3 regions of the Dickeya aquatica genome follow, and region 3 is predicted to be linked to each of the others. Evidence: predicted binding sites of a transcription regulator. Region 3 holds the regulator's gene; each other region holds the start of a gene.
The links. Region 3 encodes PurR, which represses purine synthesis genes. Its sites were predicted from a motif close to CANGCAAACGTTTGCNTG; they were not measured.
Positions count from the first base shown of each region.

Region 1 (10,386 bases), 1.6 Mb from region 3:
GGCACCCAGATAGTGACCGAGGAACGATTTGGAGATGGCGATGGTGGCAATAACCGGAGCCATGTATCCCATCACCGGGTTGTTAAAGTGGTTGGCCAGGTAAGACAGAATCGAAATGTTCTGTGATTTGGCTTCCATCAAATCCGCCGGGGAAAGGGCAAGCACACAGCTGAACACGAAGAACATCACTGTCAGCACCATCATGATGTGGCTGCAAGCCAGAATACGGGAGCATTTTTTCTCGGCGTTTTCGCCATATTCACGGCGTTTCGCCACCGCAAATGAGGAAATAATCGGAGAATGGTTAAAGGAGAAAACCATGACCGGAATAGCCAGCCATAACGTCGCCAGCAAGCTATTACCGGTAGTGCTATTTGTCAGCGAAATATTATGAAAAACAGTGGTATTCCAGTGCGGTACCAAATACAGCGCCAGCATCATTAATACGGCCACAAACGGATAAACCAGAACACTCATGGCTTTTACAATCATGGCTTCACCAAAGCGCACAATAAACATTAAGCCAAGGATCAGCAGTAATGATAAAACGGCGCGAGGCGGTGACGGCAAATGCAGCTGGTGAGTAATAAAGCTGTCAACCGTATTGGTAATCGCAACGCTGTAAACCAGAAGAATCGGATAAATAGCGAAAAAATAAAGCAGGGTAATTAATTTCCCTGCACCGGTGCCGAAATGCTCTTCCACCACTTCGGTAATATCTTCACCATTTTTTTTACCCGATAACACGAAGCGGCATAATGCACGGTGAGAGAAATACGTCATCGGGAATGCAATGATTGCCATAATAATCAATGGAATCAAACCACCAATACCCGCATTGATGGGTAAAAACAGTACGCCTGCGCCAATTGCCGTGCCATACAGGCCAAGCATCCAGACGGTATCTGTCTTACGCCAGGCTGAAGTTTGCTCCAGTACCTGGCTGCTATCTTGGATTGTGCTCATGAATGTTTCTCCTAGGTGAACACAGAGTATAAAAATACCGTACCGGCCACAGACCAATACAGAGATAATTCGCAGGTGCCACACAAGACATCATGTGAATTGTTGTCATGTTTATAGTGGCAGCATTTTATATCCTGAGCGTTGAGGAATAATAGTGAGGTGATCACAGAAACGAACGGAAGTAAATTATTTTAGCACTGAATAAATAAAAATAAAATATCATTATTGATGCCTTAAATAATTTATTTTCACTGGTATCTTTTTTGATGCGTTAATTAATTGGAGTGAATGAATAACATGAGGAAATAACATCGCTGGTAAATAAAATACGCCGAGTGAAAAAACAGCACAACGTATTCATGGAAAAATGATGTTATGGGAAGATGAGGCGACAGAAATATGGCCTGAAAGAAATAGGACATCATAAAAACACATCGTCATAACACCATGTCATTAACCCGATTATCACACCCTGTTAATATCGGGCAGGCTGGCTGCCCGATGACATATCCGTGTTAACCGCCCAGGTGCTTCCCGGCCCAGAGCAGGCCCGACTGATAAGCCTCTGGCAACAGCGGAGCCAGTTGGGTCAATGCGGTGCGCAGCGCGGTTTCACTGGGGTGATTCAGGTTCAGGTGGCCGACTTTTCGCCCTGCTCGTACCTCTTTTTCATACCAGTGCAGGTGAATCAAGGGGAGCGTTAACCACGCGGGATTCAGGTCGGTGCCAATCAAGTTCACCATCACCGACGGGCTGGCAACCACCGGTACTGGCAACGGCAGGTCGAGAATCGCCCGCAGGTGCAGTTCGAACTGGCTGATGGATGCACCGTTTTGCGTCCAGTGGCCGCTGTTGTGCACGCGGGGAGCCAGCTCGTTAATCAGCAGGCGATCGCCGACCACAAAGCACTCCATGGCCATCACACCAACGTAATTCAGGTGATTCATGATGGCCGACAGCATCTGCTCAGCCTGTTGCTGCAAAACCGCATCCGGCTCAGGCAGCGCGACGCTGGTGCGCAGAATGCCCTCTTCATGCAGGTTGTGGGTGAGCGGATAAAATACGCATTGACCTTGTGCGTTGCGTGCACCCACCAGCGAGACTTCGCCGGAAAACGCGATACCCTGCTCAACAATGCATTCACCGTAGCACTCGGCAGGCAGGCCTGGCTCCTCTGCGGGGCGGATACGCCACTGGCCGCGGCCGTCATAACCGCCGACACGGCGCTTGACGATGGCAAGCTCGCCAAGCGCGGCAAACACCTGGGGCCACTCTGATGCCGATGCCAGTAACTGCCAGGGCGCGGTCGCCAGATTGAGCGTATCCAGCAGCTGCTTTTGGCTATAGCGATCGGCCAGCCGTGGGAAAATATCGCGGTTGACGAAGGCGGGGTGCTGCGCCAACTGGCGGGTCAGCGCGGTTTCAGGCCAGCGTTCTATCTCTGCGGTGATAATGCTGTGCTGTACCGGAACCGACTCCGGCTCGGCATCCAGCCCGACGGGGTAAACCGCAATACCGAGCGGTTCACCGGCCTGACGTAGCATACGGCCTAACTGGCCGTTGCCCAGAACGCAAACCGGTTTCATGCCTCTTCCCTCGGGTCTGGGTGAGTGAGCACTTCGTCGGTTTGCGCCTGACGCCAGGCGGCAAGACGTGTTGCCAGCTCACGGTCATGGCGTGCCAGAATCTGCGCGGCCAGCAGCGCGGCGTTGGCCGCACCGGCTTTGCCGATAGCCAGCGTACCGACCGGAATGCCGCGCGGCATTTGGACGATGGAGTAAAGGCTGTCAACGCCGCTTAATGCTGCGCTTTGCACCGGTACACCCAGCACCGGCACCAGCGTTTTCGCCGCCAGCATACCCGGCAGATGTGCCGCGCCACCTGCGCCAGCGATGATGACATCAAAGCCGTTTTCATCAGCCTGCTCGGCAAAGCGAAACAGTTTGTCGGGCGTGCGGTGTGCAGAGACGACTTCGACGTGATAAGGCAGGTTCAGCGTTGTGAGAATGTCTGCGGCAAACTGCATGGTGGCCCAGTCACTCTTTGAACCCATGACAATAGCGATTTTCGCCGGGGCAGCGTTGGATGACATGCCTGTAATGCTCCTGTGGTTTGCATGACGATGGTGAGCTATCAACGACGATAGAACGTGGCGGTCATCGTGCGTGATGCGGTCATTGCGTGGCGCAACGGCGACCTGCCAGCCAAGCCACAGGTCGCGAGGGCGTAGAGCATATCATGAGCCAGAGGGGAGGAAAACGGTTGCGTGGCGATGAAAAGGGCTTCTGACGGCAAAAATTCGGTAAATCGCGTGTTACAGCGCAAAGGTGGTCAGACGCAGGCCGTCATGATTCACCTGCAAAACAGACCCCTGATGATGCCATGCCCCAAGTACGGCCCGCTCGGCGGTGAGGCCTGCGCCATCAATGTGATGAATGGCCGGGCGATGGGTGTGGCCGTGGATCAACAACGTCGCCTGATGGTGTTGCAACCGTGCTATCACCGCTGCGGCATTCACATCCATAATCGTCATGGATTTATGCTGATTGGCCTGCTGGCTGGCTGCACGCATCCGGGCGGCGATACTCAGGCGTAACGAGAGAGGTAATAACCTGAAAAGAAACTGAATCAACGGGTTGTGAACTTTGCGGCGAAAGCGTTGATACGCCAGATCGTCCGTACACAGCGTGTCGCCGTGCATTAACAGTGTGCGGCGGCCATACAGGGTGAGCACCGTTTCCGTCGGCAATAGCTGTAAACCGCTGCGACGGGCGAAGTGTTTACCGAGTAAAAAATCACGATTGCCGTGCACAAAGTAACAAGGGGTGCCGTTTTGCGTCAGGTCATGCAGCGCGTTGGCGACGGTGCTGTGCAGTGTCGCCGGGTCGTCGTCGCCTATCCAGGCATCGAACAGATCGCCAAGAATGTACAGGGCGTCAGCTCCCGGTGCCTCTTCACGCAGAAAACGCAGAAAACCGGCGGTGATCGCCGGTTCGTGCTCACTAAGGTGCAGATCGCTAATAAATAGCGTGGTCATGCAACTGAATTACTCGCTAACGGTGACATGAGTCACCACGACATCTTCTTTCGGCACATCCTGATGCATACCGCTGCGCCCGGTTGCCACGGCTTTGATTTTGTCTACCACGTCCATACCTTCTGCCACTTCGGCAAATACGCAATAGCCCCAGCCATTCATGCTTTCAGATTTGAAATTCAGAAAATCATTATCGACCACGTTAATGAAGAACTGCGCAGTGGCAGAGTGCGGGTCAGCCGTGCGAGCCATCGCCAGCGTACCGCGATTGTTCGCCAGACCGTTGTTCGCTTCGTTCTTGATGGGGGCGTTGGTGTCTTTCTGTTTCATGCCCGGTTCAAAGCCGCCGCCCTGGATCATGAAACCATTAATAACGCGGTGAAAAATGGTGTTATCGTAAAAACCGCTGCGGCAGTAGTTCAGAAAGTTTTCCACGCTAAGCGGTGCTTTATCCGCAAAGGTGTTAATCACGATGTCGCCGTGGTTGGTATGAAACGTAATCATAAATGAACCTTACTGTAAGCCAATACACAGAATAATGAGAGATGTTCACCAAGGCGCGAAGCCGCCAAGAGCGCTCTTATAACATAAGTGAATGGTTGAGTCAGCATAGGGGAGGGGCGTCAGTTAGTCTGATTGCTACCGTACGTTATTTTATTTCAAATTTATTCGTTTACCTTACCTATTTCATTGAATTTATTTGAAATACATTTTTATTGCGTTAAATCAATAATTGGTTTCATTTCGATAGGTTTTTTTACTTTCTAAATTTATTCTAACTGCGGTTGATAGTCACTCTCGTTAACGCACTGTTCATTCAATATTCACTATACAGGTAGGTAAATTATGTTAGACCGGATTAATCAGCTGTTAGACAACCCGGACGGCGGCAAGCTGGTTTTACGACTGGCATTCAGTATTCTGATGTTGTTTCACGGTGTTCATAAACTCATCGCAGGTGTCGGCGCTATTCAGGGAATGCTGGCTGCTCACGGCTTGCCGGGGTTTATTGCTTATGGTGTATTTGTCGGAGAGGTGATTACACCGGTTCTGATGATTCTGGGGATTTTGACTCGCCCGGCTGCGCTGTCTTTCTCGTTTACCATGCTGGTGGCGTTCCTGCTGGCACACCCTGAAGCGATTTTCACGCTGGATAAAACCGGTGCCTGGGGAATTGAGGGCGTGGCTGTCTATTTCTTTGCCGGTATTGCCATTGCCTTGCTGGGTAGCGGTAAATACTCTGTGATGAGTAATCCGCGCTGGCGCTAAATGCTATTGGCGATAAAAACGTGCGCTGATCGTGCTTGCGCGCTCACCACTGAACAAACCCGGCCATGGCCGGGTTTGTTCGTTTACCCCATCTGGATGATGAATAGCCGACAATGGCCTAATAATAGGTGCGTTGGCTTGCAATAGCGCAGGGTTCAGGTTTCAATACGCAGCTGGATCCGAAAACCGGATAAACACTGATTTTATTAATGATGCGTACCGCAGACTGTTTTGCGCACTTCCTGCGATGACCCCGTCCTGCGACCCCCTGGCTTGTGAACACCATGGAATGCCCTGATGCTAAAGATCTTTAATACCCTGAGTCGTCAAAAAGAGGAATTCAAACCCATTCACGCTGGCAAAGTTGGCATGTATGTGTGCGGGATAACCGTTTACGACCTGTGTCATATCGGTCATGGGCGTACGTTTGTGGCATTTGATGTGGTATCACGCTATTTGCGCTATCTCGGTTATGACCTGAAATATGTGCGCAATATCACCGATATTGACGATAAAATCATCAAAAGGGCGACGGAAAACGGCGAAACCATCGAACAACTGACCGGGCGTATGATTGCGGAAATGCACACCGATTTTCATGCGCTGAATATTCTGCCACCGGATGAAGAGCCGCGTGCCACCCGCCATATCGCCGATATTATCGAACTGGTGGAAAAACTGATTGCCCGCCGCCATGCCTACGTGGCGCAAAACGGCGATGTGATGTTCAGTGTCGATAGCGCCCCCGGTTACGGTGTGCTCTCTCGTCAGGATCTGGAGCAGTTGAAGGCGGGGGCTCGGGTCGAAATCACCGAAGTCAAACGCAACCCAATGGATTTCGTGTTGTGGAAAATGTCCAAAGCGGGTGAGCCAAGCTGGCCTTCGCCGTGGGGCAATGGCCGCCCTGGCTGGCATATCGAGTGTTCAGCGATGAACTGCAAACAACTGGGTGAGCAGTTTGATATTCACGGCGGTGGCTCGGATCTGATGTTCCCGCATCATGAAAATGAGATTGCCCAGTCTACCTGTGCGCATGGCGGGGATTACGTCAATTACTGGATGCATTCCGGTATGGTGATGGTTGACCGCGAGAAGATGTCCAAATCGCTGAACAATTTCTTCACGGTGCGTGATGTGCTACAGCACTATGACGCAGAAACCATTCGCTATTTCCTGATTTCTGGCCATTATCGCAGCCAGTTGAATTACACCGAAGAGAACCTCCGGCAGGCACGCGCCTCGCTGGAGCGCTTGTATACCGCGTTACGCGGCACCGATGTCACGGCAACGGCGGCAGGTGGCGAGGAGTTTGAGTGCCGTTTCCGTGAGGCGATGGATGATGATTTCAACACGCCGGAAGCCTATTCGGTATTATTTGATATGGCGCGCGAGGTCAACCGCCTGAAAACGGAAGATGGCGTGGCGGCCAATGCGCTGGCGTCGGCGCTGCGCCAGCTGGCTGGCGTGCTTGGTCTGCTGGCGCAGGATCCGGAAGTGTTCTTGCAAAATGGTGCCCAGACCGACGATAGCGAAGTTCAGGAGATTGACGCGCTGATTAAGCAACGCAATGACGCGCGTCAGGCGAAAGACTGGGCGCTGGCAGATGCCGCCCGTAACCGGCTGACGGAGATGGGCATTGTGCTGGAAGATGGCGCACAAGGCACCATCTGGCGTCGTAAATAAGTGACGTCACAAGCCGGATAGAACACGTTACCGGTTCCGTAGCGTATCAATAAGAAAGGCCCGCAAGCGGGCCTTTCTTTACAGTTCATTTCGAGAGTGACACGACGTACAGCAGGCCTTATGCCTGAACCGTGACGCTCTGCCCGTTAAAGCGCACCACCTGGCCGGCGAGGATTTTGCAGCGCTTGCGGGTTTCGGTGTGTCCATCCACCGTGACATCGCCTGCGGCAATCGCCAGCTTGGCGGCCGCGCCGCTTTCGCTCCAGCCTTGTAGTTTCAGCAAATCGCACAGTTCAACGTGCGGGTGTTTATCGAGATGGAAAATGCTCATTCGTTATGCCTGTGTGAGGGGGTCGTGGTATTCCTCGCACGCTTGCAAGGTGTTTTGAATCAGTGTGGCGACCGTCATCGGGCCGACACCACCGGGAACCGGTGTAATGTAAGCGGCGCGCACGTGTGCTTCTGCGAAGTTAACATCGCCCACCACCTTGCCATTTTCCAGCCGGTTGATGCCGACATCAATAACGATAGCACCCGGTTTTATCCACTCACCGGGAATAAAGCCCGGCTTACCGACCGCCACCACCAGCAGGTCAGCATGTTCGACATGATGACGCAGGTCTTTGGTAAAACGGTGGGTAACGGTGGTGGTGCACCCGGCCAGCAGGAGCTCCATGCTCATCGGGCGGCCAACAATATTGGATGCGCCAACGACAACTGCGTTAAGACCAAACATGTTGATGTTGTAACGCTCCAGCAACGTCACGATACCGCGTGGTGTGCAAGGGCGCAGCAGCGGCGCACGCTGGCACAGGCGGCCGACGTTATAAGGGTGGAAACCGTCAACGTCTTTATCCGCAGCGATACGTTCAATGACTTTGGTGTTGTCTATCCCCGCAGGCAGTGGCAATTGCACCAGAATGCCATCGATGGTGGCATCCGCATTCAGTTCATCGATTAACGCCAGCAGTTCAGGTTCGGTGGTGGTTGCCGGTAAGTCATATGATTGGGAAACAAACCCGACCTCTTCACACACTTTACGTTTGCTGGCGACATAAATCTGTGAAGCCGGATTGTCACCGACCAGCACGACCGCCAGCCCCGGCGCGCGTTTACCCTCAGCTAAACGCTGCCTGACGCGCGCGGCAACTTCGTCTTTCACCTGCTGCGCAATCGTTTTACCATCAATAATTTTTGCAACCATGTACAGAAAATCCATCATTTTCAATGCGGGGGATGACGCCTATTTTGGCAGAAGCTGTGCGGGCTGTCAGGCGTTGTATCGTGATTAATTGCGATGTTTGCCGCATTAACGGCCTGTCCGCACCGCCTGATGGCTGTATCTCAATAAGGGAAGGCCCGCAGGCCAGCACGGTTGTCACCCGTGCGGCGGATAGCGGGCCGCGCCAGTCGTGCCGGTGAAAAGTGGTGCTTATGGCTGACAAATAACAGAAAAAACATGAATTTTTCGGAGCACACGAGATCGCATGACTATAATAAAAAAGTGATAACCGCCCGTCATTTTAGGCATATGTACTCCTTTAGGGGGAGTTTCAGGCCGCGTTTAAGAGCATACAGTTTCCATAATTGCATGATGATAAAGCCTTAATCGCCCGTTAACCGCTCCGAGAGAGTGAGCGGGATTGGCGTCTCGCATTTTTTTTGGGCAATAACAGGGGTGGTACATGCTGCGATTTTCCTCTCTTTCCATACGTTACAAATTTGCACTGGCGCTGGTGCCGTTACTGTTTGCCCTGCTGTGGTTTGCTGCTCTGGGTATGCTGGAGCGGCGTCACGTTGAACAAGATATGGCCCAGTTTTCCACGCAGTTGATACTGGCCCAGCGTGCGGGTAATGCGGTGCATGAGTTGCAGCGCGAACGGGGTATGAGCGCCGGTTACATTGGCAGTAAAGGACAAAAATTTGCAGAGCCGCTGCGTGAACAGCGTGGTGCAACGGATAAAGCGCTGGCAGCGTTGTGGCTGAGCGCGTCAGCGGCGTCGGGCAGTGAAATGACCGCGCGTTTGCAGCGTGTACAGCAACGTTTGCAGGGGCTGGCGTCACTGCGTACACAAATCGATGGTTTCGTGATACCGGCCACGCAGGTGGTAGGCCAGTACACCGCCAGCATCAGTGACCTGATTGGCGTGGTGGGCGATATGAGCCATCAGGTCACGGATGGCGGGCTGATTACGCGTGTGGTGGCGTATTACAATCTGTTGAGTCTTAAAGAGCAGGCCGGTGTCATGCGTGCACTGTTGTCCGAGGTGTTTGCCGTTGACAGCTTTGCGCCCGGTCAATATGAGCGTTTTAGCCAACTGGTTGGCATGGAAAGTGCCTACGCTACGGCATTTAATCAGTTTGCCGAGCCATCGCAACGCCAGCAGATGCAGGCGATACTCAATGACGCTTCGGTACAAACGGCGCTGAAAATGCGCGATACCGCCTTTGCCAAGGCCGCCAGCGGCGGGTTTGGTATTGATGCCAATGAGTGGTTTAAGCAACAGAGCCTGCGCATAGACCGCCTGAAAGGGATTGAAGACACGGTTTCTGCCGATTTACTGGACTGGGCTTCCCGGCTTGAGCAGCAAGCGCGCATGAGTGGTTACGGCTATCTCGGCGGTACGCTGGCGGCGGTGTTGCTGGCGCTGTTACTGGCGGTCTGGGTGGCCCGCAGTATTTACCGCCAACTGACCTCAACATTAAAAACCATCGATGATATGGGCAATGATTTAACGTGTCGGTTAACGGTGCCGGGTGAAGATGAACTCTCACAGTTAAATCGCGCCTATAACCGTGCGCTGGAAAATATCGAACACATCATTGTGACGATTAAACAGAGCGCGGGCTGGGTAGGACAAGCCAGCCATGATATTACCCAGGGCAATCAGAGTCTGGCGCAGCGTACCGACGAGCAGGCTGCCTCGCTGGTGGAAACGGCCAGCAGCATGGAGCAGATTACCATCGCCGTGAAGCAGACGGCCGATTATGCCAGTCAGGCGGCGGAACTGATGAAAAGCATGGAAACGCAGAACAATGTGGCCGATAACGTCACGCTGCAAGCCCGTGAGGCGATGACGCTGATCCGCCAATCCAGCGAGCAGATGTCGCAGATAACCGGAGTGATAGATGCCATCGCGTTTCAAACCAATTTGCTGGCGCTGAATGCCTCGGTAGAGGCTGCGCGAGCGGGTGAGCAGGGGCGAGGTTTTGCTGTTGTTGCAACGGAAGTGCGAAATCTGGCGCAACGCAGTGCCGCGGAATCACAACGCATCAGAGAGCTGATTACGGCCAGTGAGGCGCAGGTTCAGGCTGGTGTGACGCTGGTGGCTCGCAGCAGTGACACCATGCAACACATCATGTCCAGTGCCACACAGGTCAGGGATTTTGTTGGCGATATCGCCACAGCAGCAAATGAACAGGCGCTGGGC
Region 1 covers NZ_LT615367.1:1,158,729-1,169,114, forward strand. The annotation lists gene DAQ1742_RS05310 (HAAAP family serine/threonine permease) at 1-966, opposite strand, end outside; gene purK (5-(carboxyamino)imidazole ribonucleotide synthase) at 1,482-2,552, opposite strand; gene purE (5-(carboxyamino)imidazole ribonucleotide mutase) at 2,549-3,058, opposite strand; gene lpxH (UDP-2,3-diacylglucosamine diphosphatase) at 3,281-4,003, opposite strand; gene ppiB (peptidylprolyl isomerase B) at 4,013-4,507, opposite strand; gene DAQ1742_RS05335 (DoxX family protein) at 4,850-5,272, shown strand; gene cysS (cysteine--tRNA ligase) at 5,570-6,955, shown strand; gene ybcJ (ribosome-associated protein YbcJ) at 7,074-7,286, opposite strand; gene folD (bifunctional methylenetetrahydrofolate dehydrogenase/methenyltetrahydrofolate cyclohydrolase FolD) at 7,290-8,159, opposite strand; gene DAQ1742_RS05355 (methyl-accepting chemotaxis protein) at 8,641-10,386, shown strand, end outside.
Region 1: a site for PurR is predicted at 3,218-3,235, ahead of purE (5-(carboxyamino)imidazole ribonucleotide mutase). Genes of this name have one in related genera too.

Region 2 (10,386 bases), 1.4 Mb from region 3:
TTACAGCATCGCGGATATCGCCACGTACCCCTGGGTCGTCACGCATGCCAGACAGCGCATCGACCTTGAGACATTCCCGGCAGTCAAACAGTGGTTTGAACGTATTCAGGCGCGCCCGGCGACACAGCGCGCCTATCAGCTTGCCTCTGCCGTCTGATTAAGGCTCGTCCAATAGTGGTCATCGCACCACGACGCGCAACACGTCTGCCCTCCAGACGTGTTGCCACACCGCAGGCAGAGACAATGAACCGATAACCTGCTTGTTTTTCTGGTAAAAATACCCCGAGATGTGGTTAATATCACCCGCAAAACCAAAGGGATCATCTATGCTGGAAGAAGGCGCTCAGGTGCAGGCATTCGCGTCTGCCCAACCCAGCGATAACCCGACAGACAAAGCGAGGCACGCTATGAAGCTACTGATCACCGGGGGAACCGGCCTGATTGGCCGTCATCTGATTGCGCGTTTGTTGTCGCTGTCACACCAGATTACCGTTGTCACCCGCTCGCCTGAACGGGCGCGACGGCTGTTGGGCAATAAGGTCGATTACTGGCCCAGCCTGGATGGACATCACTCGCTTGATGGATTCGAGGGCGTGATTAATCTGGCCGGAGAGCCCATTGCCGATAAGCGCTGGTCGCGGGCGCAAAAAGAGCGGCTTTGCCAAAGCCGCTGGGACATCACACACCAACTGGCGCAGCTTATTCGCCAGAGTACCACGCCGCCTGCGGTGTTCCTCTCCGGTTCAGCCGTTGGGTATTACGGCGATCAGGGCCAGGCACTGGTGACAGAAGATGAGACGCCACACCATGATTTTACCCATGAGCTCTGCGCTCGCTGGGAAGCATTAGCGCTGGAGGCTGAAAGTGATAAGACCCGCGTCTGCCTGCTACGCACGGGTATCGTACTATCTCGTGACGGAGGCGCGCTGGCAAAAATGCTGCCGATTTTCCGCTTAGGGTTGGGCGGGCCTATCGGTTCAGGCAGACAATATCTCCCCTGGATTCATATTGACGATATGACCAATGCGATTTTGTATCTGCTGGATAACCCGATTTTACGCGGCCCGTTTAACATGGTGTCCCCCTACCCGGCGCGTAACGAGAAATTTTCCGCCATGCTGGCCAACTCGCTAAACCGCCCTGGTTTTATGCGTACGCCGGGCTGGGTACTGCAATTGCTGATGGGAGAAGCGGCAACACTGCTGCTGGGCGGGCAACGCGCCATTCCGCAACGGCTGGAGAAAGCCGGATTTGGTTTTCGCTTTTTTGAACTTGAAGAAGCCATTGACGATTTACTGCATCCTCGCGCCGGTTAATGCAACATAAGTCCTGTCACACTATATGAGGATACACCGGGCGAGGAAGGCAACATGACCGACAGGGTTATTTCAATGCCCCTGACAGAAACTGTTGCAGGCGAGGGCTTTTCGGGTGGTTAAACAGTTCATCCGGTGGCCCTTCCTCTTCCACCACGCCCTGATGCAGGAAAATCACATGGCTTGACACATGACGGGCAAACTCCATCTCATGCGTCACCACCACCATCGTTTTGCCCTCTTCGGCCAGTTGCTGCATGATGCGCAGCACTTCGCCGACCAGCTCTGGGTCAAGTGCAGACGTCGGCTCATCAAACAGCAACACATCCGGCTCCATTGCCAGCGCACGGGCAATTGACACCCGTTGCTGCTGCCCGCCAGAGAGGTCAGCCGGATATTTCTCCTGTGACACGCCGGTGATCCCCACTTTGTTGAGATAAAACTCCGCCCGTTTACGTGCCTCATCCTTGCTTAACCCCAGCACCTGCACTGGCGCTTCCATCACGTTTTCCAGCGCCGTCATGAAGCTCCACAGGTTAAAGTGCTGGAATACCATCGTCAGGCGGGTGCGTAACAGCTGCAACTGTTTTTTATCAAACACTTTGAGCTGCCCGTCTTTATCCCGCACCATGTGAATTTCCTGTCCATTCACATGAATAGAGCCTTCACACGGTTTTTCCAAAAAGTTAATACACCGCAACAGCGTACTCTTACCCGACCCTGATGAACCAATAATGGAAATAACGTCCCCGGCTTTAGCCGCCAATGAAATGCCTTTGAGCACTTCATGCTGACCATAACGCTTACGTAATTCCGTCACCATCAGCTTATTATTCTGCATGCTTTCTCTGTTCCTGCGTGATTTAGTGAGAACGGGTATGAAGGTGCCGCAACCAGCGGCGCTCGGCTTTTCTAAACAGCGATATCAGCACGAATGACACCACCAGATAAATCACCGCCGCAATACCAAAGGCGTAAAACGGTTTATAGGTTGCCGCATTAATATCACGCGCCACTTTGAGCAAATCCGGCACGGTAACGGTGAATGCCAGCGCGGTGGAATGCAGCATCAGGATGACCTCGTTACTGTAGGCAGGCAACGCGATGCGCAGTGCACCGGGCAAAATAATGCAGCGATACTGTCTGAAACGTGAAAAGCCATAGGCACGCGCCGCTTCAATTTCGCCGTGCGGTACCGAGCGAATCGCCCCGGCAAAAATTTCCGTGGTATACGCGCAGGTATTGAGCGCCAGCGCCAGAATGGCACAGTTGAGGCCACTGCGAAAAAACGCATTGAGCAAGTCCGTACCACGCACAAACTCAAGGCTATAAACACCGGAGTAGAACACCAGCAGTTGCACATACAGCGGAGTGCCCCGAAACACATAGGTAAAGACCCAGACCGGTAGCCAGTAACGGCGACGCGGCGAAACACGCGCCACGGCCAGAAAAACAGCCATCACCCCACCAATGGTGACAGAAGCAATCAGCAGCCATAGCGTCATGGCAAGCCCGGTAAGGCGATACCCGTCACTCCACAGCAACGCCTGCCAGTATTGTTGCAAGATCTCACTCATAGTTCACTTTCCGCACACCCTGTGAGTAGCGTTTTTCCAGCCACCACAGCACCCCGTTAGACAAGGTGGTAAAAACCAAATAGAGCACACCGGCAACCATGGCAAAGAAAAAGGGGTGATGCGCACCCTTGCCCGCCAGTTGCGTGGCTTTAATCACATCACTCAGGCCGAGTAACGACACCAGTGCGGTCGCCTTAAGGATAACCTGCCAGTTGTTGCCGATCCCCGGCAGAGCAAAACGCATCATCGAGGGAAACATAATGCGGTGGAACACCTTGAATGGCGTAAAGCCAAACGCGACGGCGGCTTCAATTTGCCCTCTGGGCACCGCCAGATAGGCTCCACGAAAGGTTTCCGTGAAATAGGCTCCATAGATGAACCCCAGCGTCAGCACCCCGGCGACCAGTGGATCAATATCAATTTGATCCATGCCCAGCGCTTCAGTCAGGCTGTTCAGGGCCATCTGTAAGCCGTAAAAAATCAATAACATCAATACCAGATCCGGCACGCCACGGATCAGGGTGGTGTAACCGGAAAAACAACCAGACAATAGCCGGTTTGGGGAGAGTTTGGCCGCCGCTCCCACCAGCCCAATGACCAGTGCCAACACCAGTGAGCACAACGCCAGTTGCAGCGTCATGCTCGCGCCATCCATGATTAATTCGCTATAGCCATACAGCATGACATCAATCCGCTCAAAAAAGGCTCATCTCTGCCAGTCCGGTAAGGGCTGGCAGAGGCTAATCAGGAAGGCTTACTCGCCATACACATTGAAATCAAAATACTTCTTCGCCAGCTTGTCGTAAGTACCGTCTTTGCGGATCGCGGCGAACGCTTTATCCAATGCTGCTTTCAGCTCGGTTTCGTTCTTACGCAGCCCCATACCCGTGCCCACGCCAAACAGTTTGTCATCTTTTACCGCAGGCCCGGCAAACGCATAATCTTTACCGGCTGATTGTTTCAGGAAGCCTTCACTACCGGCGACTTCATCCTGAAATGCCGCATCAATGCGCCCGGCAGAGAGGTCAGCGTAAATCAGATCCTGATTTTGATAAGCCACCACTTCCACCCCTTTAGGCTGCCAATACTGATTGGCATACGCCTCCTGGGTAGAGGCTTGCAGTACCCCAACGCGCTTGCCTTTCAGGGCCTCAAGAGACGGCAGCACCGGTGAGCCTTTTTTGGCAATCAGACGGGCATTGGCAGCATACAGCTTGTCGCTAAACGCAATTTCCTGCTGACGTTTTTCCGTAATCGATAACGAAGAGATGATGGCATCAATTTTTTTGGCTTTCAGTGACGGGATCAGAGCATCAAAATCGCTTTCGACGAAGGTGCAATTAGCCTGAATGCGGTTGCACAGCTCTTTTGCCAAATCGATATCAAAACCAACCAACTGACCCGTGGCATCTTTCGATTCAAACGGCGCGTAGGTTGGGTCTGTACCAATCTTGATATTTTTCGGCACCTCGGCGAAAGCACTACCCGCAGCCAGCGCCAGAGCAAGGGGCAAAAGTTTTAACATTTTCTTCATCGCATTACCCTTAATTTATGATTGTGTCTGCCTAAGTGATAGGAAAAACAGACGGGAGCCCGTCGTAATAAACCGCATTGCGTTGTGTGTTAATGCGCGTTATGTGTTAATGCACATTGTTTGCGAAACTTTGCAAAGTTTATGCCATAAAAGATATGCATTACTGCATAAAGTCATGCACGGTAATCATGATAATCATATCAATATAATCAATGAATTATCTCAACTCACATGAAAATGGTGGATTATGCAGCAACGCCAGCCTGCATCGGTCGCACCAATATTGTGCGTAACAATGCACTAACAATGCTCAACGCAACAAAAAAGTGCACCGCAGGGGGAGGACATCATTGCCCATGATGTCAGATAAAGACCAGCTTATTTTTATAAATGAAAGGGTTATGCACCCTGCCAGCGCGTAAACAGTTCATCTGGCAGCGCAATATCAAACTGATCCAGCACCCGATTCACCGTTTGATCGACAATATCCTGCACAGTTTGTGGGCGATGATAAAACGCGGGCACCGGAGGCATGATCACCGCCCCCATTTCTGCGGCGGCGTTCATCAACCGCAAATGACCCACATGCAACGGAGTTTCACGCACACACAAAATCAGCGGGCGACGCTCCTTTAACACCACATCGGCTGCACGGGTCAGCAAACTGTCAGTATAACTTTGCGCAATACCCGATAACGTTTTAATCGAACATGGCAGAATCGCCATTCCGGCGGTGCGAAAAGAGCCGGATGAGATATTGGCGGCAATATCACGGGAGTCATGCACCACATCAGCCAACGCCTGCACATCCCGGACACTCAGGTCAGTTTCAAGCGACAGCGTTTGCCGGGCGGCCGGGCTCATTACCAGATGGGTTTCAATATCAGCAACAGGCTGAAGCACCTGTAACAGCCTGACACCATAAATAACACCGCTGGCCCCGGAAATACCGACAATCAGTCGCTTCATTGCTACCTCTGTATCACACCGCCACAGCTGCGCGGCACTCAATATGTGCGCTGACTTTGCCGTATCATCAGGCAATTGGCAAGAATAACCGGCAGTCAGGGTTTGCCCCTTGCCGTGGCTTTAGGGGAAAAGCACCGGGGGATGATAAAAAAGGGGAGCCTGCGCTCCCCTTTGGCTAACGATGGCTGGCTGTCAGCCTTCGTTATGCATCTCAAGGTCTTCCACCTCATTCTGGCTGCGCAACGCTTTGGCATCGTCATTGCGTAACCCTTCCAGATAATCCAGATACCCTTGATCGACATCTTTAGTGACATACACGCCGTTAAATACCGAGCATTCAAACTGTACGATTTCCGGGTTATCTTCGCGTACAGCTTCGATAAGATCGTGTAAATCCTGAAAAATTAACGCGTCAGCACCGATTATCTGGCGAATTTCTTCCACTTCCCGGCCATGCGCGATAAGTTCGTTGGCACTCGGCATATCAATGCCATACACATTCGGGAAGCGAATCTCCGGCGCAGCTGAGGCCAGATAGACATTGCGGGCACCGGCTTCACGCGCCATCTCCACAATCTGCTGGGAGGTGGTGCCACGGACAATCGAGTCATCGACCAGCAGCACATTCTTGCCACGAAACTCCGCGCGGTTCGCGTTAAGTTTGCGGCGCACTGATTTAATACGGGTTTGCTGGCCTGGCATGATAAAGGTACGGCCGACATAGCGGTTTTTCACAAACCCCTGACGATAGGGCTTATTGATGATACGGGCGATTTCCAGCGCGATATCGCAGGAGGTTTCAGGAATAGGGATAACCACATCGATATCCATCTCTTCCCACTGGCGGGCAATTTTTTCCCCCAGCTTCTGCCCCATGCGCACCCGGGCGCTATAGACCGAAATTTTATCGATAAACGAGTCTGGCCGAGCAAAGTACACGTATTCAAACAGGCACGGATGGCTTTTCGGGTTCTCTGCGCACTGGCGGGTGAACAGTTGACCGCTCTCGGTAACGTATACCGCTTCGCCGGGTGCCACATCACGCAAAAACTCAAAGCCCAGCGTATCAAGCGCCACACTTTCTGAGGCAACGATGTATTCGTTACGGCCGTCGCTCAGTAAGCGTTTGCCAATCACCAACGGGCGAATACCGTTAGGATCACGAAACGCCACCATACCGTGGCCGATAATCATGCTGATACAGGCATATGCGCCGCGAATCTGCTGATGAACAGCAGCAACAGCGGCAAAAATATTATCGGCTTCCAATGGATAGTGCTGAAAACGGTCCAGCTCTTTGGCAAATACGTTGAGCAGGATCTCAGAATCCGACGTGGTATTGACATGACGGCGGCCTTCTTCGAACAACTTTTGGCGCAACTCATGCGCGTTGGTCAAATTGCCATTGTGCGCAAGCGTCATTCCAAACGGGGAGTTAACGTAGAAAGGCTGCGCCTCTGAAGCACTGGAACTGCCCGCCGTAGGGTAGCGCACATGGCCTATACCCATATTCCCCTGCAACCGCTGCATGTGCCGGGCTTCAAACACATCCTTCACCAGGCCATTCGCTTTGCGCAGGCGAAAGAAGTTGGCATCATTAATGGTGACGATGCCTGCGGCATCCTGCCCACGGTGCTGTAACACCGTTAACGCGTCATAAATCGACTGGTTGACCGGTGTAAAACCGGCGATACCGACAATACCGCACATGTGGTCTTTTCCTCATCAGCGCTGCCACCGCTAGATGTGCCGTGGCAAGAAACTCGACGTGCTTTGCAGGTAGTCAAAAAACCACCTGATGATATAACTAAACTGCGGAATTAACTGGGACTGCTTCCAGTCAGCACTCTGTGAAAAACCGGTGAAGGTATCCAGAAAGAACAGCAGTGCAGAGACAATCAACACACCGCGCAGCGCACCAAAGCAAATGCCCAGTACTCTATCAGTGCCCGACAGCCCGGTGCGTTCAACCAGTGACCCAATCACATAGTTAACGACCGCACCCACAATCAACGTCGCAATAAACAGAATGGCGATAGCAATACCGTTACGCACCAGTTCATCACTGAATCGCGTGAAGTAGCCCGCAAGATAAACATAGTAGTGGCTGGCAATGAAAAATGCCGCGCCCCAGGTTATCAACGACAGCGCTTCACGAACAAACCCCCGGATAAGACTGACCAGAGCCGAGAATCCGATAATACCGATGATGACGTAATCAACCCAAACCATGAACTATCCTAATTATGAACGATGACAGTTATCGCGCCGCTCATCCTGTTCGCGGCGCATTCTAACAGAAAAAGAAAACGTTTGCGTAGCGTATTTCCCGCCGTTTTTTCCGTCAGCAACGAAATAAAAAAAACCGCCCGCCACCTTACAGATAGCGGGCGGTGTCTTTCACCGGGCAGGAGAGGCAAACACGCCTGAACACCAGTAAACACCCTGAATGGCGGTTAGTGTGCACTATAAGCGCGCACCTGGCCGCTCAACCCACTTAATTGCTGCAAGTCGCCCAAGGCCGATTGCAGTTTTTGCTTCGATGCATCCGGCCCGACGTAAATCCGGGTTATCTGGCCGGCTACCGGCGTTGATGGCACCGTATAAGCCCGATAGCCGGACAAGCGTAATTTTGCGACGACTTCGTTGACTTTATCCGCATTTTTCAATGCCCCGAGCTGCACTACAAACGCCTGACCCGCGGGCGATGGTTCCTGCACGGCAGGTTTATTTTCCACCGGCTTTTCTGCCGGTTTACTTTCCTGCGTTTTATTTTCCGCGGGCTTATTCTCAACCGTTTTCGCCGCCGAACCCGACACCTCAACAGTGCGGTTATCCGGTTTGACCGGCACCCGCGCATCGGCCGGCTTATTCTCCGCCGGTTTGGGTTCCGGCTTCGGCCGGGGTTCTGGTTTTTTGAGTTCTGTTTTTACTTCCGGTTTGACAGGCTGCGCTTTCATGGCGGGAGGCGCTATCTGCGCGACAGGCTGACGCTCACTGACAATCGGTGCCGGAGTCGGTGCGGGCCGGGCTGCCGGTGTGCTGCTACGGGCGGTCTGTCCACCGGGTGCCGGCTGAGGTACATCCTCATCCTCGTCCTGATCATTTCCCTGCTGTACTGCGGCCCCCGCGCCTTCGGGCGGTTGCGCGGGTAATGACTGGCTCACCGGAGGCAATGACTCAGCTTCCAGCGCATCCCCCGGTTTTGGCACCAGTGGAATAGCGGCAAACTCATCCTCGTAGTGCTTTTTTTTACCATCCAGCAGGCCTGGCAGCACAATAACGCCGAGTGCAACCAGTACCACTGTACCAGCCAGACGATTTTGGAATTTACTCGCCATGCGTTCCACTCTCCTCTAATGCCGCCATCACATGCGCGACAGTATGGAAAGAACCGCAAACAATCACCACATCTTCCGGAGCAGAGTCCTGCATTGCCTGCTGCCAGGCGGTGGTGACAGTTGAAAACAGAGCCACATTGGACACGATGTCACACGCGGCCAGATGCTGTGCCAGTTGTTCCGCACGGGTACCACGAGGCCCCTCCAGCGGTGCACAATACCACTCATCCACCTGCGGTTTAAGATGCAACAACGTACCGGGAATGTCTTTATCCGCCAGCATGCCGAGCACAGCCCGGATTTTGCCATGAGGCGGCAATGCCGAGAGTCGGGTCGCCAGATAGGCCGCCGCATGCGGGTTATGCGCCACATCCAGAATCAGCAAAGGATGCTGGCTCACGACCTGGAAACGTCCCGGTAACGTTGCCTGCCGTAACCCCTGACGAATCACCTCAATGCCCGGAGTCAACCCACTGGCCTGTAATGCTGCCAGCGCCGTGGCCGCGTTAGCCAGCGGGATAGGTGGCAACGGCAAATCATCATAATGCGTGTGAGCATTCTGCCAGCGCCAGCTTTCAGCAGACGCACTAAATTGCCAGTCAACACCCAGGCGCATTAATTGCGCGCCCTTCTCCTGTGCTACGTCAGCAATTGACGCCGGCATGGCAGGCTCACCCACAACCGCAGGCTTGCCCGCACGAAAGATACCGGCTTTCTCTCGGCCAATACTTTCGCAATCATTGCCCAGCCAGTCGGTATGATCCAGCGCAATGCTGGTGACTACCGCCACATCGGCATCAACGATATTGGTGGCATCCAGACGCCCGCCAAGACCAACTTCCAGAATCACCACATCAAGCTGCGCCTGTTTGAACAGCCACAACGCCGCCAGCGTACCGAATTCAAAATAAGTCAGTGAAATCTCGCCACGCCCGGCCTCAATCGCGGCAAACGCGTGTGTGTGCGATGATTCAGGCAATTCACGCCCCTGAATACGCACCCGCTCGGTGTAACGCAACAGATGTGGCGAGCTATATACCCCAACCCGCAACCCGGCAACGCTCAGGATAGATTCGAGGGTACAACAGGTGGTGCCTTTACCATTGGTGCCAGCCACGGTGAAGACCCGAGGGGCGGGTTGCAACAGATCAAGCCGTTCTGCGACCTGGCGGATACGATCCAGACCCAGTTCGATGGCCTGACTATGCAGATGTTCAAGATAATGAAGCCACGCGGCCAAAGGCGACGTGGCTTGAGGTGTCTGAAGATTGTCCATGAGTCCCGTTCGCTGACTTACGGTTGATGGCCATCGGGAACAGGGCAACCACGCCGCCTTGTTCCCGGCTCATCATTGATTAGGCTTCACTTTGTGGTTCGGCCGAAGCGGATGGTCGCGCACCGGCAGATTCCTGTGGCTCCAGGCGATGCGTCAACCGGGAGAGAATGCTGGCCAGTTTGTAACGCATATCTGCACGGCGCACAATCATATCAATCGCGCCTTTTTCCAGCAGGAATTCACTGCGCTGGAAACCCGGCGGCAGTTTTTCACGCACTGTCTGTTCAATGACTCGCGGCCCGGCAAAACCTATCAACGCTTTGGGCTCGGCAATGTTCAAATCGCCCAGCATAGCGAGACTGGCGGACACACC
Region 2 covers NZ_LT615367.1:1,331,294-1,341,679, reverse strand. The annotation lists gene yfcG (GSH-dependent disulfide bond oxidoreductase) at 1-157, shown strand, start outside; gene DAQ1742_RS06120 (TIGR01777 family oxidoreductase) at 408-1,316, shown strand; gene hisP (histidine ABC transporter ATP-binding protein HisP) at 1,384-2,157, opposite strand; gene DAQ1742_RS06110 (ABC transporter permease) at 2,180-2,893, opposite strand; gene DAQ1742_RS06105 (histidine ABC transporter permease HisQ) at 2,886-3,575, opposite strand; gene argT (lysine/arginine/ornithine ABC transporter substrate-binding protein ArgT) at 3,648-4,427, opposite strand; gene DAQ1742_RS06095 (UbiX family flavin prenyltransferase) at 4,827-5,396, opposite strand; gene purF (amidophosphoribosyltransferase) at 5,589-7,106, opposite strand; gene cvpA (colicin V production protein) at 7,137-7,628, opposite strand; gene dedD (cell division protein DedD) at 7,853-8,737, opposite strand; gene folC (bifunctional tetrahydrofolate synthase/dihydrofolate synthase) at 8,727-10,013, opposite strand; gene accD (acetyl-CoA carboxylase, carboxyltransferase subunit beta) at 10,093-10,386, opposite strand, start outside.
Region 2: a site for PurR is predicted at 7,699-7,716, ahead of cvpA (colicin V production protein). Genes of this name have one in related genera too.

Region 3 (10,386 bases):
AAGCGTTGCACGAAATCTTCAAACAGGTACGCAAAGGCATTAAAGATCAAGACTGTAATCGGGGCATCATCGTAGCGCACAACGCCACCTTTGATCACAGTTTTCTCATGGCGGCGGCTGAACGTTGCAGCCTTAAACGCAATCCTTTCCATCCATTTGCCACGTTTGATACCGCGGCACTCAGTGGCCTGGTACTCGGCCAAACCGTGCTGGCCAAAGCCTGCATCGCAGCCGGTATTACGTTTGATGCCAGTCAGGCACATTCGGCTTTATATGATACTGAACGCACGGCAGAACTTTTTTGCGAGCTGGTCAATCGCTGGAAACGCCTTGGCGGGTGGCCGCTTTCGGCTGGAACAGAGAGTGGCACGCCGTCTGCTATCGGCGCAGAAGAATAACGCCATACGACATCAGGCAACAGCCGTTGCCTGATGTCTGGCCCGCATCAAGCCTGGGATTCATCCCCTTGCTGGAGTCTGTACTTATCGGCGGTTTCTTTGATCAGTGGTTGCAATTCCCCGCGCTGATACATTTCAATCACGATGTCACAGCCCCCAACCAGTTCGCCATCAACCCACAGTTGCGGGAACGTCGGCCAATTAGCGTACTTAGGTAATTCGGCACGAATATCCGGGTTCTGCAAAATATCCACATAGGCAAAGCGCTCACCGCATGCTGACAACGCTTGTACCGCCTGGGCAGAAAAACCACAGCTTGGCAGCTTGGGAGAACCTTTCATATACAGCAGAATCGGGTTTTCAGCGATCTGACGCTGAATTTTTTCAATTGTGGTCGTCATGGTTTATGCTTCCTTAAGCGCGTGATGCCCTATCAGTTAATGTCGGGCATAGAATTGCGGCCAGGCGCACCCCGCCGCTTCTCGTTCTATAATCAGGTATTCTAACGATAGCGATGGCCACAAAAAAACGCTATCTTTTGTAGGGTTTTACGATTTCGCATTCTCCCTGCGCTCAATCAGCGGTTGCTGATGGATAATTAAGCAAAAAATGGCCGTTGTTAACGTTTTCTCACTATTTTGTAGTAATAAAAGCCCTATCCCCACTTTTTTATCAGGCCATTTTGGGGAATACTGTAAAGATTGAACGATTGAGGACACCATTCGGTCAGCATTATTATGCGGTTATTTATTACGCTTTTTTTATTATTTTTCAGTAATCTGTTTTTTAATCTGGCACAGGCTACGCCTCACAGTAACGCTGTTTTACCACGCAAAAGCGGTGTGGCGACGGCGAATAAAGCCGTGGATGATGCTAAAAAAAATAAGACGGCGAAAAGTGCTAAAAAAAGCGCCAGTGCCACACCGGCCAAACCAGCACAAAAACACACAACAGCATCGGCTAACACCGCCAGCCACACGACTGCCACCTCACACACCAAAGCAGCCACAGGCAAAGCAGCTGTAGCTTCGACAGCCGCACGCAGTCACACGGCCAGCAACAGTAAAAAAGATAAAAAAGAAGAGAAAGGTTCTGTTGCTAAATCATCACAACCTGCGGGCAAAAACGCTAAGAAAACCCTCACTGAACAGGCAAAAAATGCGCACACGCAGCCGACAAAAGTCGCTCACGCCAGTGCCAAACACCCGAACAGCGAGCCACACTCTGGCTCCGGGCATACCACGGCAAAAAACCAAAAAGGCAAATCTGCCACTACGCATACAGCGACACTAGCCGCCAATGCCCATCATGGTAAGAATAAAAACGATAAGATGAGCAAGTCAGGCATAGCCATGAACCCGGCACACCAAAAGCGCTATCAGCACGCCAAGCAAACGGCAATGAATAAGCTCATGAGCCAGATTGGCAAACCTTATCACTGGGGGGGACGACACCCTATTTCTGGTTTTGATTGCAGCGGGCTGGTGTATTACGCCTACAAAGACGTGGTGAAAATTTCCATTCCACGAACGGCCAACGAAATGTTCCATTTACGCGATGCCGCCCCCATCAAGAAGAGCGAACTCGAAAGCGGCGATTTGGTGTTCTTTCGGATAACAAATCGTGGTGCAGCAGATCACGTTGGCGTTTATCTTGGTAATGGCCGCTTTATTCAATCGCCCCGAACTGGCTCTGACATAAAAATCAGCAAGTTAAGTGAAGATTATTGGCAGGATCACTACGTAGGCGCTCGCCGTGTGGTTACGCCAAAAACCATGCGCTAATGACACCACTGTCATAACTCTACCGCCAGCCCCCTCACCAGATGAAACAAGCCCCGAAAGCGCATCTGCTCATTCGGGGCTTGTTTCATCATTATTTTGCACGCGACAAAAAATGCGGCCGCGGTGATATCACATCTGCGCGAGAGGAGCCATCAGCCAATGGTGAGTCTCCGCGTACTCAGGGTTAATTCAGCACCGCACTCATGCTAAATATCACAATCACCGTCAGCGCAACGACTGTCGTGAACAACGACATTTTCAAATTCGTATCCATAAACCATCTCCTGTATTTGACAAATCGGTGGGCCATCACATCATCAGAATAGATGGATACCGATGAAAAGCATAATCAATATCTTGCCTATTATATGAAGGACGTTTAAAAAAACCGCTTTCCCCATCACAGAGATAACACGAATTACCTCTTCCACTTTTGAGTTAAATCGGCCAAAATTCGCGGTTTACTGTATGCACTGCGTTGGCCGCCCTCCCGGCTCCCCTTCCGGCTACACTTCGGCATGTCTCCTCCTGAAAATAGTGTTTGGCTGGAGAAGAATTCACGCAGGCAAACGATTAACAACATATTTACTGCTGTAACAGATACGTTGCTGTTACAACTGTTCAGGAGTCACCTAAGATGGCAACGATTAAAGATGTGGCAAAGCGCGCAGGCGTTTCGACCACAACCGTATCACACGTGATCAATAAAACACGTTTCGTCGCCGAAGAAACCAAGGCTGCGGTGCGTGCCGCCATCGAGGAGTTACATTATTCGCCAAGCGCGGTGGCACGCAGCCTAAAAGTGAATCACACCAAGTCTATCGGTTTGCTGGCCACATCCAGTGAAGCGCCCTATTTTGCTGAAATTATTGAAGCGGTAGAAAACAGTTGTTATGCCAGAGGCTATACGCTGATTTTGTGTAATTCCCACAACAATCTGGACAAGCAGCGCGCTTATCTGTCGATGCTGGCACAAAAGCGTGTCGATGGTCTGTTGGTGATGTGTGCTGAATATCCACCGGCACTGTTGTCGATGCTGGCCGATTACCGTCATATCCCCATGGTAGTGATGGACTGGGGGGAAGCGCACAGCGATTTTACCGACACAATTATCGATAACGCCTTCGCGGGCGGTTATATGGCAGGCCGTTATCTGATTGAGCGCGGGCATCGCGATATTGGTGCGATCCCCGGCTCACAAGAGCGTAACACTGGCAGCGGGCGCTACCTTGGTTTTCTTAAAGCGCTGAAGGAAGCCGATATTACGATACGCGAAGAGTGGGTGGTGCAAGGCGACTTCGAACCAGAGTCCGGCTATAAAGCCATGCACCAGATTCTGGCACAAAAACACCGCCCCACCGCGGTATTCTGTGGTGGTGATATCATGGCGATGGGCGCTATCTGTGCGGCTGATGAGCTGGGCTTGCGGGTACCTCAGGATATTTCGGTGATAGGGTATGACAACGTTCGCCATGCGCGCTATTTCACTCCGGCACTGACTACCATCCATCAGCCCAAAGAGCGCCTCGGCCAGGCCGCATTCTCCATGCTGCTTGATCGCATTACCAGCAAACGTGAAGAAGCACAGACTATCGAAGTTCACCCAACGCTGATAGAGCGCCGCTCCGTTGCTGATGGCCCGTTTGTGGACTATCGCCGCTAAATTGCCCCTTATCTTCATGCCTGTGGGGTTCACTTTCAGCCCGCCTGATTGAATCTATTGTGCGGCCCACGCCAGTCGAATCTTGCCGACAGGCGCGGGCAGTCATAAACTTGTCATTGCCTTTAACGACAATAATCATCATGTGACGATGCAGGATTGTGATGGCTCCTCACATCGCCCATTTTGCTGCCCTGCTCATTGAGCGCCACGGTGCGCATAATCACCACCGCCTTTCCGCGCCCAGTGGCAGACGCCTTTCGTAGCCGCTTTTCTCTTGAATACCGCTGAGTCTTCAGGGCCAGACGATGGATTGAGTCCACCGAATGTTCTTCATGGGTACAATGGTCTAACGAATTCCTTGCACTGCAATGTTGGCAAGGTAGGGGGGAAGTGATGAGCTCATCTTACGCAGAGGATCTGGGGAGTGCTGGCACGTCCTGGTTCCAGATAGTCAATAATATGCTGGCGGGCGCTGGTATTACTATCAATGGCTCGCACCCGTTTGATATACAGGTGAAAAATCCCAATTTCTACAAACGGATATTGCGGGAAGGTTCACTGGGGCTCGGCGAAAGTTATATGGATGGCTGGTGGGAGTGCGAGCGCCTGGATATGTTTTTTCATCGCGCTTTACGTGCCGGGCTGGAAAACCAATTGCCGCACCGTTTGCATGACACGCTGCGGGTACTGCTGGCAAGAGTGATAAACCTGCAATCCCGCCGCCGCGCATGGAGGGTGGGCAAGGCGCATTACGACCTCGGTAATGATCTTTTCTCACGTATGCTTGACCCGCACATGCAGTACTCTTGCGCTTACTGGAAACACGCCGAAACGCTCGAACAGGCACAGCAAGACAAGTTGCATCTGATTTGCGAAAAATTGCAGCTACGCCAGGGAATGACCTTACTGGATATCGGCTGTGGCTGGGGAGGCCTGTCAGCCTTTGCCGCACGCCATTATGGCGTTCGCGTGACCGGTATTACCATCTCGCGTGAGCAGCAGACGCTGGCACAGCAACGCTGCCAGGGCCTGGATGTGTCTATTCTGCTGCAAGACTACCGTGACATGCACCAGCCATTTGATCGTATTGTTTCTGTGGGGATGTTTGAACACGTTGGCCCTAAAAATTATGACACCTATTTTCAGGCAATCAGGCGTAACCTCAAGCCCAATGGGCTATTTTTACTCCACACCATCGGAGCAAATGCGACCAACCTGAAAGTCGACCCCTGGATCAATAAATACATTTTTCCCAATGGCTGCCTGCCTTCGGTTCAACATATCGCAACCGCCAGCGAACCTTATCTGGTCATGGAAGACTGGCACAATTTTGGTGCCGACTATGACCGTACACTGATGGCATGGTATCAACGCTTCCAGCAACACTGGCCTGTTTTATCCAGCCACTACTCCACGCGTTTTCAGCGCATGTTTAGCTATTACCTTAACGCCTGCGCAGGTGCATTCCGCGCACGCAATATTCAGCTTTGGCAGGTGCTGTTTAGCGTTGAGGGGGTTGAAGGAGGTCTGCACGTCGCACGCTAATCGGTTCGGCACAAGACCTCACGGTTTCATCCAGGAAGCATAATCCGGCGGCATAATCACACGCTTTGCCGCCGGGTGAGGGTTATTCGTCCTGCGCTGACGCCGCTTCTTCCTGTTGCCGGGCCAGCTGTGCTGCCATTACGCGCTCAACCGAATCAACAATCGCCTGTGTTTGCGGGTCTATTTCAATATTGATGCTATCACCGAGCCGCTTTTGCCCCAGCGTCGTCCTCTGGAGCGTTTCCGGGATCAGGTGAACACAGAAGCGGCTGCGTGTCACCTCCCCTACCGTCAGGCTGATACCATCAATACCGATGAACCCCTTGTGCAGCACATATTTCATCAGCGTGGCATCCGACAGACGGAACCAAATCTGGTGATTATTTTCTGAGGTCAGGATCTTTACTATCTCTGCTGTGCACATAATATGGCCGGACATGACATGCCCGCCAATTTCATCGCCATATTTGGCTGCACGCTCAACATTAACCCGATCGCCCACCTGGATATCACCCAAATTAGTCAGGCGTAATGTCTCTTTGATCAAATCGAAACTCACGCGATCGCCGTCAATCTCCGTTACCGTCAGGCAACAGCCGTTATGCGCCACAGAGGCTCCAGGCTCCAGGCCCGGCAGCAGTTCGGCAGGTAACTGGATAACATGAGTGCGGAAATTGGGTTTTTCATCGACAGACACGACCGTCGCCGTGCCCTGAACAATACCGGTAAACATGATGGTGTTCTGGCCTCCTGAATCGGGAATAAACGCGATGAATACAACCGTCGCGTCTTTTCCTTATATTGGAATAACCCGCAAACGTATTCATCGAATGAACGGCAGTGTGCACCAGATTGACAGGAAAACCAAACGGAACTCACCAGCCAGTTCAGGCATTGGTTTACGACGGGTAAATCGTTACAATGCATTATCTTTTTTTACGAATAAAGGATGATTGTCTTTCTCGTAGCGAGATCTCTCTCAATCCTGTTCTAGGAAGGTTTTTGTGCAGAAGTATTTATCAGAAGCGCGCCATCTGCTGGCGCTGGCGATCCCCGTCATTATCGCGCAAGTCTCGCAAACCTCCATGGGGGTGGTGGATACCATCATGGCTGGATCTTACAGCGCAACCGATATGGCTGCCGTTGCGGTGGGCACCTCTATCTGGTTACCGGTCATTTTGTTTGGGCATGGCTTGCTAATGGCCCTCACACCGGTTGTGGCTAACCTGAATGGCTCCGGCAGGCGTGACCGTATCGCCCATCAAACCCAACAGGCGTTTCTGCTGGCCGCCATGATTTCTGTCGCCACCATGTTTGTACTCTATCAAGGGCAATATGTTATTCGCCTGATGCATGATGGCGCTCCCGAATTAGCGGATAAAGCCATCAAATATTTACATGCCCTACTCTGGGGAGTGCCGGGCTACCTGTTTTATCAGGTTCTGCGCAGCCAGTGTGAAGGGTTGTCAAAAACCCAACCGGGAATGGTTATCGGTTTTATCGGCTTGCTTATCAATATTCCCATCAACTACATATTTATTCACGGCAAACTGGGTATGCCGGAGTTGGGGGGAGTGGGCTGTGGTGTCGCGACGGCCTCTGTTTACTGGATAATGATGATATTACTGGGGGTGTACTCACGCCACGCCTACTGGCTAAAGGACATCCGGCGGCAGAAAAAGCGCCTGGAGCCGGACTGGGCGGTATTAAAACGCCTGTTCGGACTGGGGCTCCCGGTTGCACTGGCGATGCTATTTGAAGTGACTCTGTTTGCTATCGTCGCCCTGTTGGTACTGCCTCTGGGGGTGGTGGATGTTGCCGGGCATCAAATTGCGCTCAACTTCAGTTCACTCATGTTTGTATTACCGTTATCCGTCGGCGTTGCCGCCACTATCCGCGTTGGGCACCGGCTGGGAGAAAAAGCGGTGGATGCTGCCCGCATCGCCGCCCACACCAGTATTCTTACCGGCATTCTGCTGGCTGTCTGCACGGCGATTTTTACCATCACGCTGCGCGGGCACATCGCAATGCTCTACAATAAAGACCCCGCGGTGGTAGCAATGGCCTCGCACCTGATGTTACTGGCCGCGGTTTACCAGATTTCTGATGCAATACAGACCATTGGCAGTGGTGTTCTGCGCGGTTATAAAGATACCCGTGCCATCTTTTTCATCACGTTTATTGCCTATTGGATGCTGGGGCTGCCGGTAGGTTATCTACTGGCGCTGACCGACATACTGCTACCTCGCATGGGGCCTGCCGGTTTTTGGTGGGGGTTTATTGTTGGTCTGACATCATCGGCAACCATGATGGTATTACGCATCCGTCGGGTGCAGCGCCAACCTGTTGCACACATTCTCGCCAGAGCGGCGCGATAATCTGTCAGTACGCCGCTAAAAATGCGGCGTACTGCCCATAAGCTGTGCAATCAGTCTGTTGATAGCAGTATTTTTGTTTTTTCCCCTTGCCAGCATCCAGGTAGCCCGTTAATATTCGTCCCCGTCGCCGCCTGGCGATGATGTTTAAACAAATGCGTTCATAGCTCAGTTGGTTAGAGCACCACCTTGACATGGTGGGGGTCGTTGGTTCGAGTCCAATTGAACGCACCATAATGCGACCGTAGCTCAGTTGGTTAGAGCACCACCTTGACATGGTGGGGGTCGGTGGTTCGAGTCCACTCGGTCGCACCAATCATCTATAGCACACGATAGAAATTCAAATTACCCCGTTTGTTACCCCAATAACATAATCTCGCAGTGGCACACTGAAGTTGACCCCATGAGTTGACCACTACAACGAGCGATATCGAAGGGTTTCGACAAACAAAGAAAACGCGGAAGAGTGATGCCTGCGGTTAGGGTAGTAGAGATGATAGCCTGGGATGGTCGTTGTAAACTTACCAAGAACCTGGACAAGGCTGCCGTTATCAATACATTGCTGCACCTGATCCCGATGGATACACGCCAGACCATGCCCATCAAGTACCGCATCAACCAGAAGATTAATCGTATTCACTACCAGTTGCCCCTGTCCCCGTACTCGTATTTCTCGTCCGTCACTCAGTAGAGGCCATCCAATCAATGTGCCGGATGTCGGCAGGCGAAAATTGATGACGCTATGGTCAATCAGTTCTGCGGGCGTTGTCGGTGCCGGACGTCTTGCCAGATAAGCCGGGCTGGCAACGATAACCATCGGGATGTCGGGACCAATCCGCACTGCAATCATGTCCTTGTCAATATCGCCCCCCAGGCGAATACCCGCGTCAAACTGATTGGCAACGACGTCTACCAGCGCATGATCAACACTGATCTCAATATGAATATCGGGATTGTCTGCCAGCAACGATTTCATGGCAGGCATGAGTATGGTCTTGGCTGCATGCTCCACCGTCGTTATCCGGATTGTTCCAGAAGGCCGGTCACGCAGCTCACCGAGAGAGCCTATCACCGTGTCGAGGTCATGCAGCATAGGGCCAAGTTTCGCAAGCAGACGCTCTCCAGCCTCAGTCGGCGCGACACTGCGTGTCGTACGCGCGAGCAGGCGAAGTCCCACGCGCTCCTCGACGCGACGAACTATCTGGCTAAGGGCGGATTGCGCCATCCCCAGACGAAGCGCGGCTTTCGTGAAGCTGCGCTCCTCGGCAACCACCACGAAGGCGGTCAAATCGGCAATCTCGTCGCGACGCAAAGGCTTCTCCCGCCATGATTAATCACTGAAATGATAAGGCTAAGTGTTTTTATGCCTCTAGTCCACTTAATCGATACCCCTTATCTTAGCCAGCAACACCCTGACCCGGTCCTTCCGGGTCAATATTGTGCCGTAACCATTGCAAGGAAAATTTCATGGCCCATTCAAACCTCCTTTTCGACCATTTCCGCTTTGAAAATGGTATGACACTTAGAAATCGCGTTGTCATGACGCCGATGACTACCTGGTCCGCCAACCCTGACGAAACCATCTCAGATCAAGAGGTTGACTACGTTCGCGCCCGCGTCAGGGATGTCGGCATGGTTATCACTGGCTGTACGCACGTTACACCGGAAGGGGTCGGCTTTACGGGTGAGTTCGCTGCCTACGATGACCGTTTCATACCCAGCTTGCGTAAACTGGCGCAAGCCGCAAAGAGTGGCGGAGCTCCCGCCATCCTGCAAATCTTTCATGCAGGCAGCAAGGCTGTGCCGGAACTTGTTCCAGATGGACGGGTCGTAGGCCCCAGCATGATGGAAGCACCCGCCAGTCTGTTCAGCAAGGGGGGGAATACCGTCACGGCACTGACACATGATGAAATTGAGAACATCATCAGGGCATTCGCTGACGCGACGCGACGCGCGATCGACGCAGGCTTCGATGGCATTGAATTACATGGCGCACACGGATTCCTCCTTCAGGATTTTTTCTCGCCTCTGGCTAATCACCGCGACGATGATTGGGGCGGCTCGCTGAGCAACAGACTTCGCTTCCCGTTGTCTGTTGTTCAGGCCGTCGGGCAGGTCATCAAGGCGCAGACTGACCGGCCTTTTCTGTTGGGGTACCGTATCTCACCTGAAGAACAGGCTGACGGCGGGTTGCGGCTCGCGGATACCAATATACTGATCGACGAGCTGATCAACGCCGGCGTTGATTATCTTCATGCGTCACTGCACGACGTGCTCAATGGCAAGCCGATTGAGGATGACAGTGGCAAGACGACGACGCAATTGCTCATTCAGCATGTGGCCGGGCGCGTTCCGTTGATCGCTGCGGGCGGGCTAAAGACGCCGGCGCAGGCACAAGCGGCTCTGGACGCGGGCCTCTCGTTGAGCGCAATCGGCCAGGCGCTGGTCATGAATCCAAACTGGGTCGCACTGGCCAAGGCCGGTCGCGCGCATGACATTGTCAGCGTCCTTGATCCCGTATCGGTACCGGACCTGAGCATTCCAGAAAATCTGTGGGCGGTCATCATGATGGCAAAGGGTTGGTTCCCGCTGGCTGAAACCGGGCAAGCGACCGAGTGACA
Region 3 covers NZ_LT615367.1:2,735,983-2,746,368, forward strand. The annotation lists gene rnt (ribonuclease T) at 1-398, shown strand, start outside; gene DAQ1742_RS12370 (Grx4 family monothiol glutaredoxin) at 446-799, opposite strand; gene DAQ1742_RS12375 (C40 family peptidase) at 1,136-2,182, shown strand; gene cydH (cytochrome bd-I oxidase subunit CydH) at 2,367-2,456, opposite strand; gene purR (HTH-type transcriptional repressor PurR) at 2,820-3,845, shown strand; gene cfa (cyclopropane fatty acyl phospholipid synthase) at 4,239-5,390, shown strand; gene DAQ1742_RS12395 (riboflavin synthase) at 5,473-6,123, opposite strand; gene DAQ1742_RS12400 (MATE family efflux transporter) at 6,395-7,768, shown strand; tRNA gene DAQ1742_RS12405 (tRNA-Val) at 7,923-7,999, shown strand; tRNA gene DAQ1742_RS12410 (tRNA-Val) at 8,004-8,080, shown strand; gene DAQ1742_RS12415 (LysR family transcriptional regulator) at 8,181-9,077, opposite strand; gene DAQ1742_RS12420 (NADH-dependent flavin oxidoreductase) at 9,233-10,384, shown strand.